Regions from separate parts of the Variovorax sp. RCC_210 genome, predicted to be linked through region 2. Evidence: riboswitches for the same ligand, from Rfam matches in the RefSeq annotation. Region 2 holds a riboswitch; the other holds the start of a gene.
What was found. A riboswitch is a leader RNA that binds a small molecule or an ion and turns the genes downstream of it on or off. The one in region 2 is predicted to bind cobalamin.
Positions count from the first base shown of each region.

Region 1: linked by a shared signal. The riboswitch ahead of AB6807_RS03890 (TonB-dependent receptor domain-containing protein) and the one ahead of AB6807_RS25845 (TonB-dependent receptor) in region 2 are both predicted to bind cobalamin.

Region 1 covers NZ_JBFUPJ010000001.1:784,353-790,059, reverse strand. The annotation lists gene AB6807_RS03890 (TonB-dependent receptor domain-containing protein) at 1-1,743, opposite strand, end outside; cobalamin riboswitch at 1,829-2,098, opposite strand; gene AB6807_RS03885 (ClcB-like voltage-gated chloride channel protein) at 2,155-3,876, shown strand; gene AB6807_RS03880 (DUF904 domain-containing protein) at 4,002-4,226, shown strand; gene AB6807_RS03875 (cell division protein ZapA) at 4,223-4,582, shown strand; gene AB6807_RS03870 (sulfite exporter TauE/SafE family protein) at 4,874-5,701, shown strand.
Region 2 covers NZ_JBFUPJ010000010.1:219,385-225,091, reverse strand. The annotation lists gene AB6807_RS25860 (hypothetical protein) at 1-53, opposite strand, end outside; gene AB6807_RS25855 (VOC family protein) at 189-581, opposite strand; gene AB6807_RS25850 (APH(3'') family aminoglycoside O-phosphotransferase) at 651-1,481, shown strand; cobalamin riboswitch at 1,592-1,893, shown strand; gene AB6807_RS25845 (TonB-dependent receptor) at 2,043-4,175, shown strand; gene AB6807_RS25840 (ABC transporter substrate-binding protein) at 4,208-5,095, shown strand; gene AB6807_RS25835 (iron ABC transporter permease) at 5,092-5,707, shown strand, end outside.

The sequences.
Region 1 (5,707 bases), on a different contig from region 2:
GTCGTCGTAGCGCTGGCTCGACGCCTGCACCTCGGCGCCCAGCGTCCAGCCCGCCACGCGCCAGTCGGCGCCCACGGTGCCGTGGCGCTTGGCGCGGCGCGCGAGCAGGTTGCCGGTGGACACGTCCTTCGGGTCCTGGATGTCGAACGAAGCGCGCAGCGTGACGTCGCCCAGGCGCTGGCTGGCCGACAGCGTGGCGCCCTGCAGCGTGGCGCGGCTCACGTTGGTGTAGCAGCCGAACGCCGAGGCGCAGCCCTTGGCGGTGCCCACGAAGTTGATCAGGTCGCGCACGCGGTTGCGGTACACCACGATGCCGGCGGTGGTGTCGGCCTGGGCGTAGTTCAGGCCCAGCTCCACGTTCTGGCTGCGTTCGGGGCGCAGCGTGCCCACGCCGTATTCGCTGAAGCGCTGGTACAGCGTCGGTACGCGAAACGCCGTGCCGGCCGAGGCGCTGAAGCGCAGCGCCGGGGTGATGGCGTAGCCGTACGCGGCGCTGCCGGTGGTCTTGCCGCCGAACTCGCTGTCCTTGTCGTGGCGCGCATGCAGCTGCAGCGAATGCGGGCCCTGCACGAAGCCGTAGCCCAGCGACAAAGCGTCCTGCGCGCGGTCGCGCGAGAGCAGCTTCGACGAGGTGGTGGGCGCGTTTTCGAGCGCGTCTTCGCGGCGCTCGAAGGTGGCCGTCACCAGGTGCGGGCCGAAGCGGAACTCGTTCTGGAACAGGTAGCCGCGCAGGTTGGTCTGCGTGCGGTAGAACGACGGCTGCGTCTTGTAGACCGACTGCGAGTCGGTCACCTGCACGCGGGTGCTGTAGATCTCGTTCCACTTCGACGACCAGGTCAGCCCGGCGGTGCGCAGCGTGTTGTTGGAGATGTCGTTGGCGAACAGGATGGGGAGCCTGGTCCGGTACGACACGCTGGCGTCGTAGCCCGCGCTGATGTCGCTTGCGAGCAGCGTGGCGTCCAGGCGCTGGTCGGGCGTGAGCTGGAAGCCCAGCTTCAGGTTGCCCGAGGTGCTGTGGTAGCCGTCGCGGTCGGGGCTGGTGAAGCCGTCCTTGCTGACGGTGCGCTTGTCCACGGGCTGCACGTTGAAGCCCTTGCTCTCTTCGTGCTCGACGCCGAACGAGTAGTCGAGCAGGCCCGACTTGCCGCTCACGCCGCCTTCGATCTTGCGCAGCCCCTTGCTGCCGAAGCCGATGCCCGCGTAGGGGCGCACGCCCTCTTCGCCGCGCTTGGTGAACAGCTGGATCACGCCGCCGATGGCGTCCGAGCCGTACACGGCGGCGGCCGGGCCGCGCAGCACTTCGATGCGGTCGATCTGCGACAGCGGAATGCCTTCCCAGCCGGCGCCGCCGGTGGATTGCGAGTCGATGCGCACGCCGTCGAGGTACACGGCGGTGAAGCGCGTTTCCGCACCACGGATGAACAGGCTGGTGGTGTTGCCCACGCCGCCGTTGCGCGTGATCTCGATGCCGGGCACGCGCGCGAGCACGTCGGCAACGCCGGTGGCGCCGCTGCGCTCGATGGTCTGGCGGTCGATGACCGACACGTCGCCCACCAGTTCGGACAGCGCCTGCGGCGTGCGGTTGGCCGTGACCACCGTTTCGCTCAGGGCCGCGGCCTCCTGGGCATGGGCCGGGCCGCCGAAGGCGGAAGCCAGCGCCACCACCATCGGCAAAGGCAGGCAGGCGAAGCGAACACGGCGCGCGGGTGCGCGGCCGCTGGAAAAGCAAGCGTGGGAAATCATTGAATGGACCGAACGAACGTCTATACCCCTCGCCGGCCTCCCGCCAGCGCCATGGGCACCATGGTCGCCTCATGCGTGTTGCGCATGCGGCGGCCGCCTTGTTGGCCGGTATCCGGGCTGGCAGAGCACCCCTCGCCGCCTTCCCAGGCACCTGTTTCAGGGCGCCCAGTGGCTTGGATGGAAGGGGGTGGCGCCTTGCGGCGCCGTCTGCTTGACCGTTGCGGGGGCAGCGCAGGTGGCTTCGGCCATGTTCCGACCTGCGTGAACGCGAAGGTCGGGCGGGCTTTGACTCCTGCTTCCCGTTGAACTGCGCCGTGCGAACCACGCCGCGAGCACCAACGGGCGGCATTTTAGGCCCTGCGGACTCGTCTTTAAGTCGAAAGTTGCGCCCCGCCGCTAACATCGGCCGCCATGATGCGGCCTGCCTCGGTGTTCCTGAATCTTCGTTCGGCGTTGCAGCGCCTCTTTGGTGTTTCCGGCTGGCAATCGATGCTGCTGTGGTCGATCGTGGCGGGGCTGCTCGGCACGCTGGCCACCGAGCTCTTTCGCGCGGCGCTCTACCACTTCGAGCACTTGCTGCTCGGCCCCGGCGAAGGGCTGGTGGCCATGGCCAGGCACCTGCCGTGGTGGGCGCGCGTGGCCTGCCCCACGCTCGGCGGGCTGGTGGCGGGCCTGCTGCTGGTGGCGGCACGGCGCGTGGCGGTGCGCAGCGCCACCTCCGACTACATGGAAGCCATCGTGCTCGGCGACGGGCGCATTCCGGTGGCGCAGACGCTGGTGCGCAGCGCCTCGTCGCTGGTGAGCATCGGCACGGGCGGCTCCATCGGGCGCGAAGGCTCGATGGTGCAGCTCGCCGCGCTGGCCGCGTCGCTGCTGGGGCGGGTGTTCCGCTTTCCTGCCGAGCGGCTGCGGCTGCTGGTGGCCTGCGGCGCGGCGGCGGGGCTCACCGCCGCCTACAACGCGCCCATCGCGGGTGCCTTCTTCGTCGCGGAAATCGTGCTGGGCTCCATCGCGATGGAAAGCGTGGGGCCGATCATCATCGCCTCGGTGGTCGCCAACGTCGCGATGCGCGCGCTGCCCGGCTACCAGCCGCCGTATGCAATGCCGGCCTTTCCTGAAACGCACGGCACCGAGGTCGTGCTGTTCTGCGTGCTCGGGGTGCTGCTCGGGTTCGCGGCCATCGGCTTCCTGCGCGCGCTGCAGGGCAGCCGCGCGCTGTTCTCGCGGCTGCCGCTGGCGCTGCCGTGGCGGCTGGCGCTGGGCGGGCTGCTGATGGGCGCCATCTCCGTGCCCATGCCCGAGGTGTGGGGCAACGGCTACAGCATCGTCAACGGCGTGCTGCACACGCCGTGGCCGTGGACGCTCATTGCGCTGGTGCTGGTCGCGAAGCTCGCCGCCACGCTGGCCACGGCCGGTTCGGGCGCGGTGGGCGGCGTGTTCACGCCGGCGCTGTTCTTCGGCTGCATGGTGGGCGCGCTTTTCGGCCAGGGGGTGCAGGCGCTGTGGCCGGCCGCCACGTCGGCACCGTTCGCCTACGCCATCGTCGGCATGGGCGCGTTCCTGGCGGGCGCCACGCAGGCACCTCTGATGGCGATATTGATGATCTTCGAGATGACGCTGAGCTACCAGGTCATGCTGCCGCTGATGGCGGCCAGCGTCATCGCGTACTTCGTGGCGCGCTCGGCCGACGCGGGGTCGATGTACGAGATCACGCTGCGGCGCAACGAGCAGCGCGACACGCAACTGCGCCTGCGCGGCCTGCACATGCGCGACCTGGCGCAACCGGCCGAAACGGTGGTCGGGCCCGAGGCCGACCGCGAGGCGATGAGCAAGCTCTTCCTGCAGCACCCGGTGAAGTACCTGTACGTGGTCGATGCCGGCAACCGCTACCTCGGCGTGGTGCCGCTCGCGGCGCTGGGCAGCGCGCCCGCCGAGACCAGCGCGGGCGCCCTGCTGTCGCAAGCCATCCTGCCTATCACCGCGGACACCGGGCTCGGCGAGGCGCTGCAGCGCTTTCTCGACCACCTGGGCGAGCGGCTGCCGCTCATCGAGAGCGCCGGCAACCCGGTGCTGCTGGGCGTGGTCGCCAAGAGCGCGTTGCTGGCCACCTACGTGCGGCTGAGCGAAGCCTGAAGACACCACGAAAGCACCGCGCAAGGTTTGATCGGCGGGCCGCAAAGCCGCAGAATCCGGAGCACGCCGGGCACCGCGCCCAGCCTCGGCAGGACCGCTTTCCCAGGAAACTACAATCGCCAACCATGCCCGCCTCCAGCCCCATCGACCAGATCGCCGAGCGCGTCGAACGCCTGCTTGTGCGTCACGAAGAGGTGCAGCGCACCAATGCGCTGTTGCAGGAACAGGTCGATGCGCTCACACGCGAACGCGACGCCCTGAAGTCGCGGCTCGCCGCGGCCCGCACGCGCCTCGATGCGCTGCTCGAACGGTTGCCGGCTGAACCACCTTCCGAAGATTCCCCCGCATGAAGCAGATTGAAGTACAGATCATGGGCCAGAGCTATTTGCTCGGCTGTCCCGATGGCGGCGAGGCGCAGCTGCGCGAAGCCGTCGACCGCGTGGACGCGGCCATGTGCAAGATCCGCGACGCCGGAAAAGTCAAGGCCCGCGACCGCATCGCGGTGCTGGCCTCGTTGAACCTGGCCTTCGACCTGGCCGCGCAACAGGCCACGCAACAGGCCTCCCCACAGGCCGCCGCGGCAGCGCCGGCCCCCGCGGTGACGGCCGCCGCCGACCCGCAAGCCAACGCCGAAGCCGACCCCAGGGCGGCCCAGCTCATTCAAAGACTCGATCAGGCCCTGGCCGGCGATGGACATTTGCTCTGAATGAGCGCGGCGGACACATACGGGGCGTAAAATCCGCCTTGTCTGCAGACGTGTCGGGCTTAATATTTCCTTGTTCCAATGCTCTCCGGAGCCGGGCTTGGTACATCGCTAGACGGGCGTGATCATCTCGCGTCAGATGAACCCGAAGTCTTGCTGCCCTCGCCCACCTGAACCCTGGTTCAGGATGCGGGTCCGGCACACCATCTGCAGACACCTTTTCCGGCCACGGCCCCCAGCACCAGTTGCTCGGGGCCGTTGCTTTTTCAAGCATCCGTTTTTTGCGACGCCGACGTGAACCTCTCCGCCCTGCTCGACCCCCTGCTCATCGCCGAACTCGCCGCCCTCGGCCTGGGCACCGGTTTTCTCGCGGGCCTGCTGGGCATCGGCGGCGGCATGCTGATGGTGCCGTTCATCACGATCATCATGGGCCAGCGCGGCGTGCCGGCCGACCTCGCGGTGAAGATGGCCATCGCGACCTCGATGGCCACCATCATCTTCACCTCGGTGTCCAGCGTGCGCGCCCACCACAAGCGCGGCGCGGTGCGCTGGGACATCGTGCAGCGGCTGGCGCCGGGCATCGTCATCGGCAGCCTCGCGGGCAGCCTGGGCGTGTTCGCGCTGCTCAAGGGCACGGCGCTGGCCATCTTCTTCGCGCTGTTCGTGGGCTTCTCGGCCACGCAGATGTTCCTCGACAAGAAGCCCAAGCCTACGCGGCAGATGCCGGGCACGCCCGGCCAACTGGGCGCGGGCGGCGCCATCGGCTTCATCTCGGGCCTGGTGGGCGCGGGCGGCGGCTTCATCAGCGTGCCGTTCATGACGTGGTGCAACGTGGCCATCCACAACGCGGTCGCGACCAGCGCGGCGCTGGGCTTTCCGATCGCGGTGGCCAACGTGCTGGGCTACGTCATCGCGGGGCATTCGGTCGAAGGGCTGCCGGCCGGTTCGTTCGGCTACATCTGGCTGCCCGCGCTGGCGGTGATTGCCGCGTGCAGCGTGTTCACCGCGCCGCTGGGCGCCAAGGCGGCGCACAGCCTGCCGGTGAAGAAGCTCAAGCGGGTGTTCGCCAGCATTCTTTACCTGCTGGCGGCCTACATGCTCTGGAAGGGGCTGCACGGCTGAGGCCGC
Region 2 (5,707 bases):
CCCTCGGGCATGCGCGGCAGGGCCGAGCTCGACAGGTAGACGGGGTGTGACATGCGCTGCGCTCCGGGGTGGGTGGTCGGTGCGGCCGGTTTGGCCAGCGGGCATCTTAGGAGCGGCGCACGTCAGGCCGGTGTAGGAGGGCGGTGCTTCAGCAACGCCCCGGCCGGCTCAGCCGACCGCCTAGCCATTCAGCCGCCGATGGGCGAGCACAGTTCCACCAGCAAGCCATCGGGGCAACGCACATACGACACGACCTGGCCCCACGGCTTGGTCACGGGCGCTGACAGTTCCACCGCGCCAGCCGCCACGGCACGCGCATGCGCCGCGGCCACGTCGGGCGTGACGAAGCCAAGCTCCATGCCCAGCGGCTGGGCCGAATCGGACGCGGCCACATGGCCCTGCGCAAAGTTCGATTCGGCGAGTTCGTGCGACGCAAAGGCGAGCGCGGTCTCGCCCGTTTCCAGCTCGCCGTAGGTGCCCGACTCGTGAACAAAGCGCGTTGCAAAGCCGAAGGCCCGCTCGAAGAATTGCAGGGACTGGGCGACGTCGGGAACGTAGGCGATGGTGTAGCCGAACTTCATGGGTGTATTGGGGGGCTTTGAAGAGACAGTGGATAGATTGCAGGGGCCGGCGTCACTCTATCCAGCCCCATGCCTCAACAACCCGATGCACCCGTGAACCACAAGCCCTTGCTGCCTTCGTTGCCCCTGGGCGTCACGTGGGTCGCAACGCAGCAGGGCGAGTCTGGCGACTTCATCTACAAGCGCAGCGACGGCCTTGCCTTCGCCAAGGTGGCCGCGGCGCATGGTGCCGAATCGCTGAACGAAGAGCGCCGCCGCACCGAGTGGCTCGCGCCTTTCGGGCTGGGCTGCGCGCAGGTGCTCGACTGGCGCACCGCGCCCGAGGGTGCCTGCCTGGTCACCAGCGCGGTGCCGGGCGTGCCCGCGAGCGCGTTGCCGGGCGCCGACCTGCTGGCGGCATGGCCGTCGATGGCGCAAAGGCTGCAGGCGCTGCATGCGGTGCCGGTCGCGGGTTGCCCTTTTGTGCGCAGCCTTTCCGGCATGTTCGCGCGCGCCGCGGACGTGGTCGCGCGTGGCGCGGTGAACCCCGACTTTCTCGCGCCCGAAGACCGGCACACGCCGCCGCAACAGTTGCTCGACGCGCTGCGCGCACAGCTGCCCGAGCGGCTCGCGCAGGAGGCGCGCGAGCGCGTCGTGTGCCATGGCGACGCGTGCATGCCCAACTTCATGGTCGACCCCGGCACGCTGCGCTGCACGGGCCTCATCGACCTGGGCCGGCTCGGCGTGGCCGACCCATATGTCGACCTGGCCCTGTTCGTGGCGAACGCGCGCGAGAGCTGGGCCGATGCGGCGCAGGCGCAGGCGGCGCGTGCCCGACTGTTCGAGGTGCTGGGCATCGGCGAGCCTGATGACGAGCGGCTCGCGTTCTACCTGGGGCTGGACCCGCTGACCTGGGGCTAGCGGGTGCTAGGTGAGGCTGGATGGGCATGAAAGCCGGTCTGACCTGCGCCTGACCCTCCCTATAATTCCGCCGCTTTGTGCGGTATTTCTTCTTATTGAAGTTTTACTGCGCAAACCAACGGTTCGAAGGTGCCCCCGCCAGCCACATGGCCCCGGGGGTTAAACGGGAAGCAGGTGCCCCGTGTCCGCACGACACGGCCATGCCTGCGCTGCCCCCGCAACGGTAAGCGAATTCTGGAAACCCCTGGGCCCATGCCTTCTCGGCATGGGCAGCCACTGCGCCTTTCGAGGCGTGGGAAGGCAGGGCGTTTTCGCCTCGGTGAGTGCACGGCTGTACGGCTCTAGGCTTTACAGCGTGCATCACCGAGGCAGTTCGCAAGCCCGGATACCGGCCTTCGCAATCGCCTTCGGACGCTGCGGGAGTGCGTTTGTCCGGGTCGGCCCCGTGCCGCGTGCCTTCGTGCGCGCAGGCCCGGGCCGATGTCGTGCCGACGTTTTTCTTCTTGCGGCGTTCCCCTGTGTGATCTGGCTCGCGGGCGTGCGGGCCACAAGGAACAACGCGTGCGCGACAAACTGAGCCCTCCCACTTCCCTCATCGGTGCCAGCCTGCTGCTGGCGCTTTCCGGCGCCAGCGCGCAGGAAGCGAAAACCGCCGATGCATTGCCGACCCTGACCGTCAACGAGAAGAAGACGATCACCACCGCCACCCGGCTCGAAGCCGATCCGCTGCGCATTCCGTTCACCACCTACTCGGTGGACCGCGCGCAGATCGACGCGGTGGGCGCGGTGACGCTGGAAGACACGCTGCGCACCGTGCCGGGCCTGCAGTTCGGCACGCAGGGCAACTACTACACGCGCTTCGAAACGCGCGGCCTGCGCGACACGCAAGACGTGCTGGTGCTGATCGACGGCGTGCCGCTGCGCCAGCTGCAGGGCAATGCCGACATCACGCTCATCGCGCCCGACCTGGTCGACCGCGTGGAGTTCATCAAGGGCCCGGCCTCGGCGCTGTACGGCAAGAACGCGATCGGCGGGGTGGCGCAGTTCTTCATGAAGCCCGAACGCGCGGGCGGCACCGTGACCACCACGCTGGGCAGCTTCGGGCGCACCGACGCCAGCGTGCGCTACCGCTGGGACTTCGAGCGCGGCAACCTGTACATCGGCGCGGCTAACAACGACTACAAGGGCTTCCAGCGCGACGCGGGCCGCGCGCAGGCCGCGGCCGTGCTGGGTGGCGACTTCGCGGTCACCAACAACTGGAGCACGGGCTTCCAGATCTACGACTCGCACGTGCGCGGCGACCGCGGCTCCATCGTGCCGCTGCAGAACGGCAAGCCGATGTTCGGCATCAGCTCGCGCGACAACTACGGCATTCCTGATTCGTACGTGGTGGGCGACTACCAGTCGTTCGCGTGGAAGAACAAGATCGACTTCGGCGGCGGCTGGTCGCTGAACCACCTGAGCAGCTTCTCGCGCTACGACCGCTTCTTTGCCGGCGGCATCACCATCGTGCCGCCGCCCGCTGCGGTGAACAAGGGCTACTCGGAAAGCGACACCTCGGACCGCGGCGTGTTCCACGACGTGGCGCTGACATGGCTCACCGGTGGCAAGCGTTGGAGCAACGAGCTGCAGTTCGGCGTGAACATCGAGCGCGGCTGGCAGAACCTCGACTCGCCCACCTTCACCAACGCACCCACCTACCGCGGCCCGTTCTACAACGTGCCGGTGAGCAACGTGCGCAACGACCCGCGCGGCATTCGCGGCGCCACCACGTACTCGCGCTTCGACCAGGAGGTGCGCAGCTTCTACGTGCAAGACCGTTTCGAGTGGGGCGCCTTCGGCGTCACCGCGGGCCTGCGGCACGACAAGTTCGAGCAGACGCTGGGCCGCTCGGGCACCAGCGTGGTCTCCGCGCAGGAGGGCAGCCGCACCAGCCCGCGCCTGGGCGCCGACTGGGCCTTCGCGCGCAGCGCCGCGGCCACGCACGCGGTGTTCGCGAACTGGAGCGAGGGCTTCCGCCCGCAGGCCGTGGCGCTGAACACGCGCAACAACGTGGTGGTGCCCGACATTCTTCGCCCCGAGCTCACCCGCAGCAAGGAGGTGGGCGTGAAGGGCCGCGCGGGCAGCGATGCCTGGGCCTACCAGGTGAGCCTGTTCGAGGCGGAGAAGGTCGACGGCCAGCGCGCCTACCGCAGCGGGCCCGACTCGTTCGTGTTCAGCAACGCGACCTCGCGCACCAAGGGCATCGAGTCGTCGATGCAGTTCCAGCTTTCGCAGCACTGGAACGGCTACGTGCACTACACGTGGCAGGACGCGCGCCTGAAAGACTTTCAGACCTACACCGACAGCGGCGCGCGCAGCACCAACTTCGGCGGCTACCGCGTGCGCATGTCGGCGCACAACATCGCCGGGGCGGGCGTCACCTGGGCGCAGGGGCCGTGGTCCGTCACGGGCACGGCCAACTACGTGGGCAGCCGCTACCTGCGCGACAACACCGTCAACCCGCAGAAGCTGCCGGGCTACCTGCTGGCCAACGTGGCGGTGAGCTACAAGGCCACGCCGCAGCTCACGCTGCAGGCCGGGGTGAACAACCTGACGAACAAGTACTACATCGGCGACGACCTGTCGGCGCAGGACGCGGGCAACGCCGGCGCGCCGCGCACCTTCTTCGCGCGCGCCCGATACACGTTCTGAGCGGCATGAAGCGGCGAACGGTGCTGGCAGGAATGGCGCTCTTGAACCTTGCTCTGCCTGCGGTCGGCGAGGACCGCTTTTCGGGCGACGGCTTTCCGCGCGAGCTCACCGATGCCGTCGGCCGGCGCGTGCGCATACCGGCGCCGCCGCAGCGCATCGTGGTCGTGTTCCCGAGCAACGTGGAGCTGGCCTGGGCGCTGGGGCTGGAAGACCGCGTGGCCGCCATCGGCGGGCGCGTGCGCTGGCCCGAGTCGGCCAAGGCCAAGCCGAGCATCGGTGGCTCGCTGGGCTATTCGGCCGAGGCGGTGGCCGCCTACCGACCCGACCTGGTGGTGGTGACGCCGTCGCACTACTCGGCGCTGAGCCTGGTGGAGGCGTTCGAGCGGGTGCAGGTGCCGGCCATCGTGCTGGCGCACCCTGATTTGCCCTCGGTGTTCCGCAACATCGATCTGCTGGGCCGGGCGACCGGCGTCGATGAGGCCGCGCGTGCCTTGCGCGCCGGCATGGAAGCGCGCCTGCAGGCCGTGGCGCAGAAGGTGGCGGTGGCGCCACGCCGCAGCGTGTACCTGGAAACAGCCGCCGCCGCGCGCGGCGCCTACCAGACCATGGGCACCGGCCACTACGCCAACGATGCGCTGCAGTGGGCCGGCGGACGCAACGTGTTCGCCGACCTGCAAGGTTCGCAACAGGTGAGCGCCGAGGCCATCTTCGTGCGCGACCCCGACGTGATCATCTCGCTGCAGCAGGTGCCCAAGAGCGCATCGCTGATTGCCGAGCGCCCCGGCTGGCACAGCCTGCGCGCGGTGAAAGAGGGCCGCGTGGTCGTGCTGGAGCGCAGCCACAAGCTGATACCCGGGCCGCGGCAGATCGAGGCGGTCGAAGACTATGCGCGGGCCTTGCATCCGGAGTTGTTCGCATGAACGAAGACAAGCGCGTGTCGAACGTCACGCTGTGGCTGGTGCTGGGCGTGGCGGCGGTCGCGGCCGTTGCGCTGGCCTTGAGCATCGGCGCGGGCACGGTGTGGCCCACGCGCTGGTTCGCCAGCGGCTCGCTCGACGCGGAGCTGGTGCGCGTGTGGCGTGCGCCGCGCGTGGCCGCGGCCTTCTTCGTGGGGGCTTGCCTGTCGCTGGCGGGGCTGGTGTTCCAGGGGGTGTTTCGCAACCCGCTGGCCGAGCCCTATCTGCTGGGCAGCGCAAGCGGCGCGGCGGTGGGCGCGGCCATCGCGTTGCTGCTGCCGGCCATCGTGCCGCCGGCGCTGAGCCTGCCGCTGCTGGCCTTCGCGGGCGCATGGGGCGCGAGCTGGCTGGTGCTGCTGGTCGGGCGGCTCGGCGGTGAATGGCAGGCCGGCCGGCTGCTGCTGGCGGGCGTGGCGCTGGCCGCGATTCTTGCGGCGCTGCGCAGCCTGATCCTCATGGTGTACGGGGACGAGTCGACCAACCTGCGCGCCGTCATCTCGTGGCAACTGGGCGGCGTGCAGACGCCGACGCCGGGCGAGGTGGCGGTGCTGTTCGCGGTGCTCGCCGTGCTGGTGC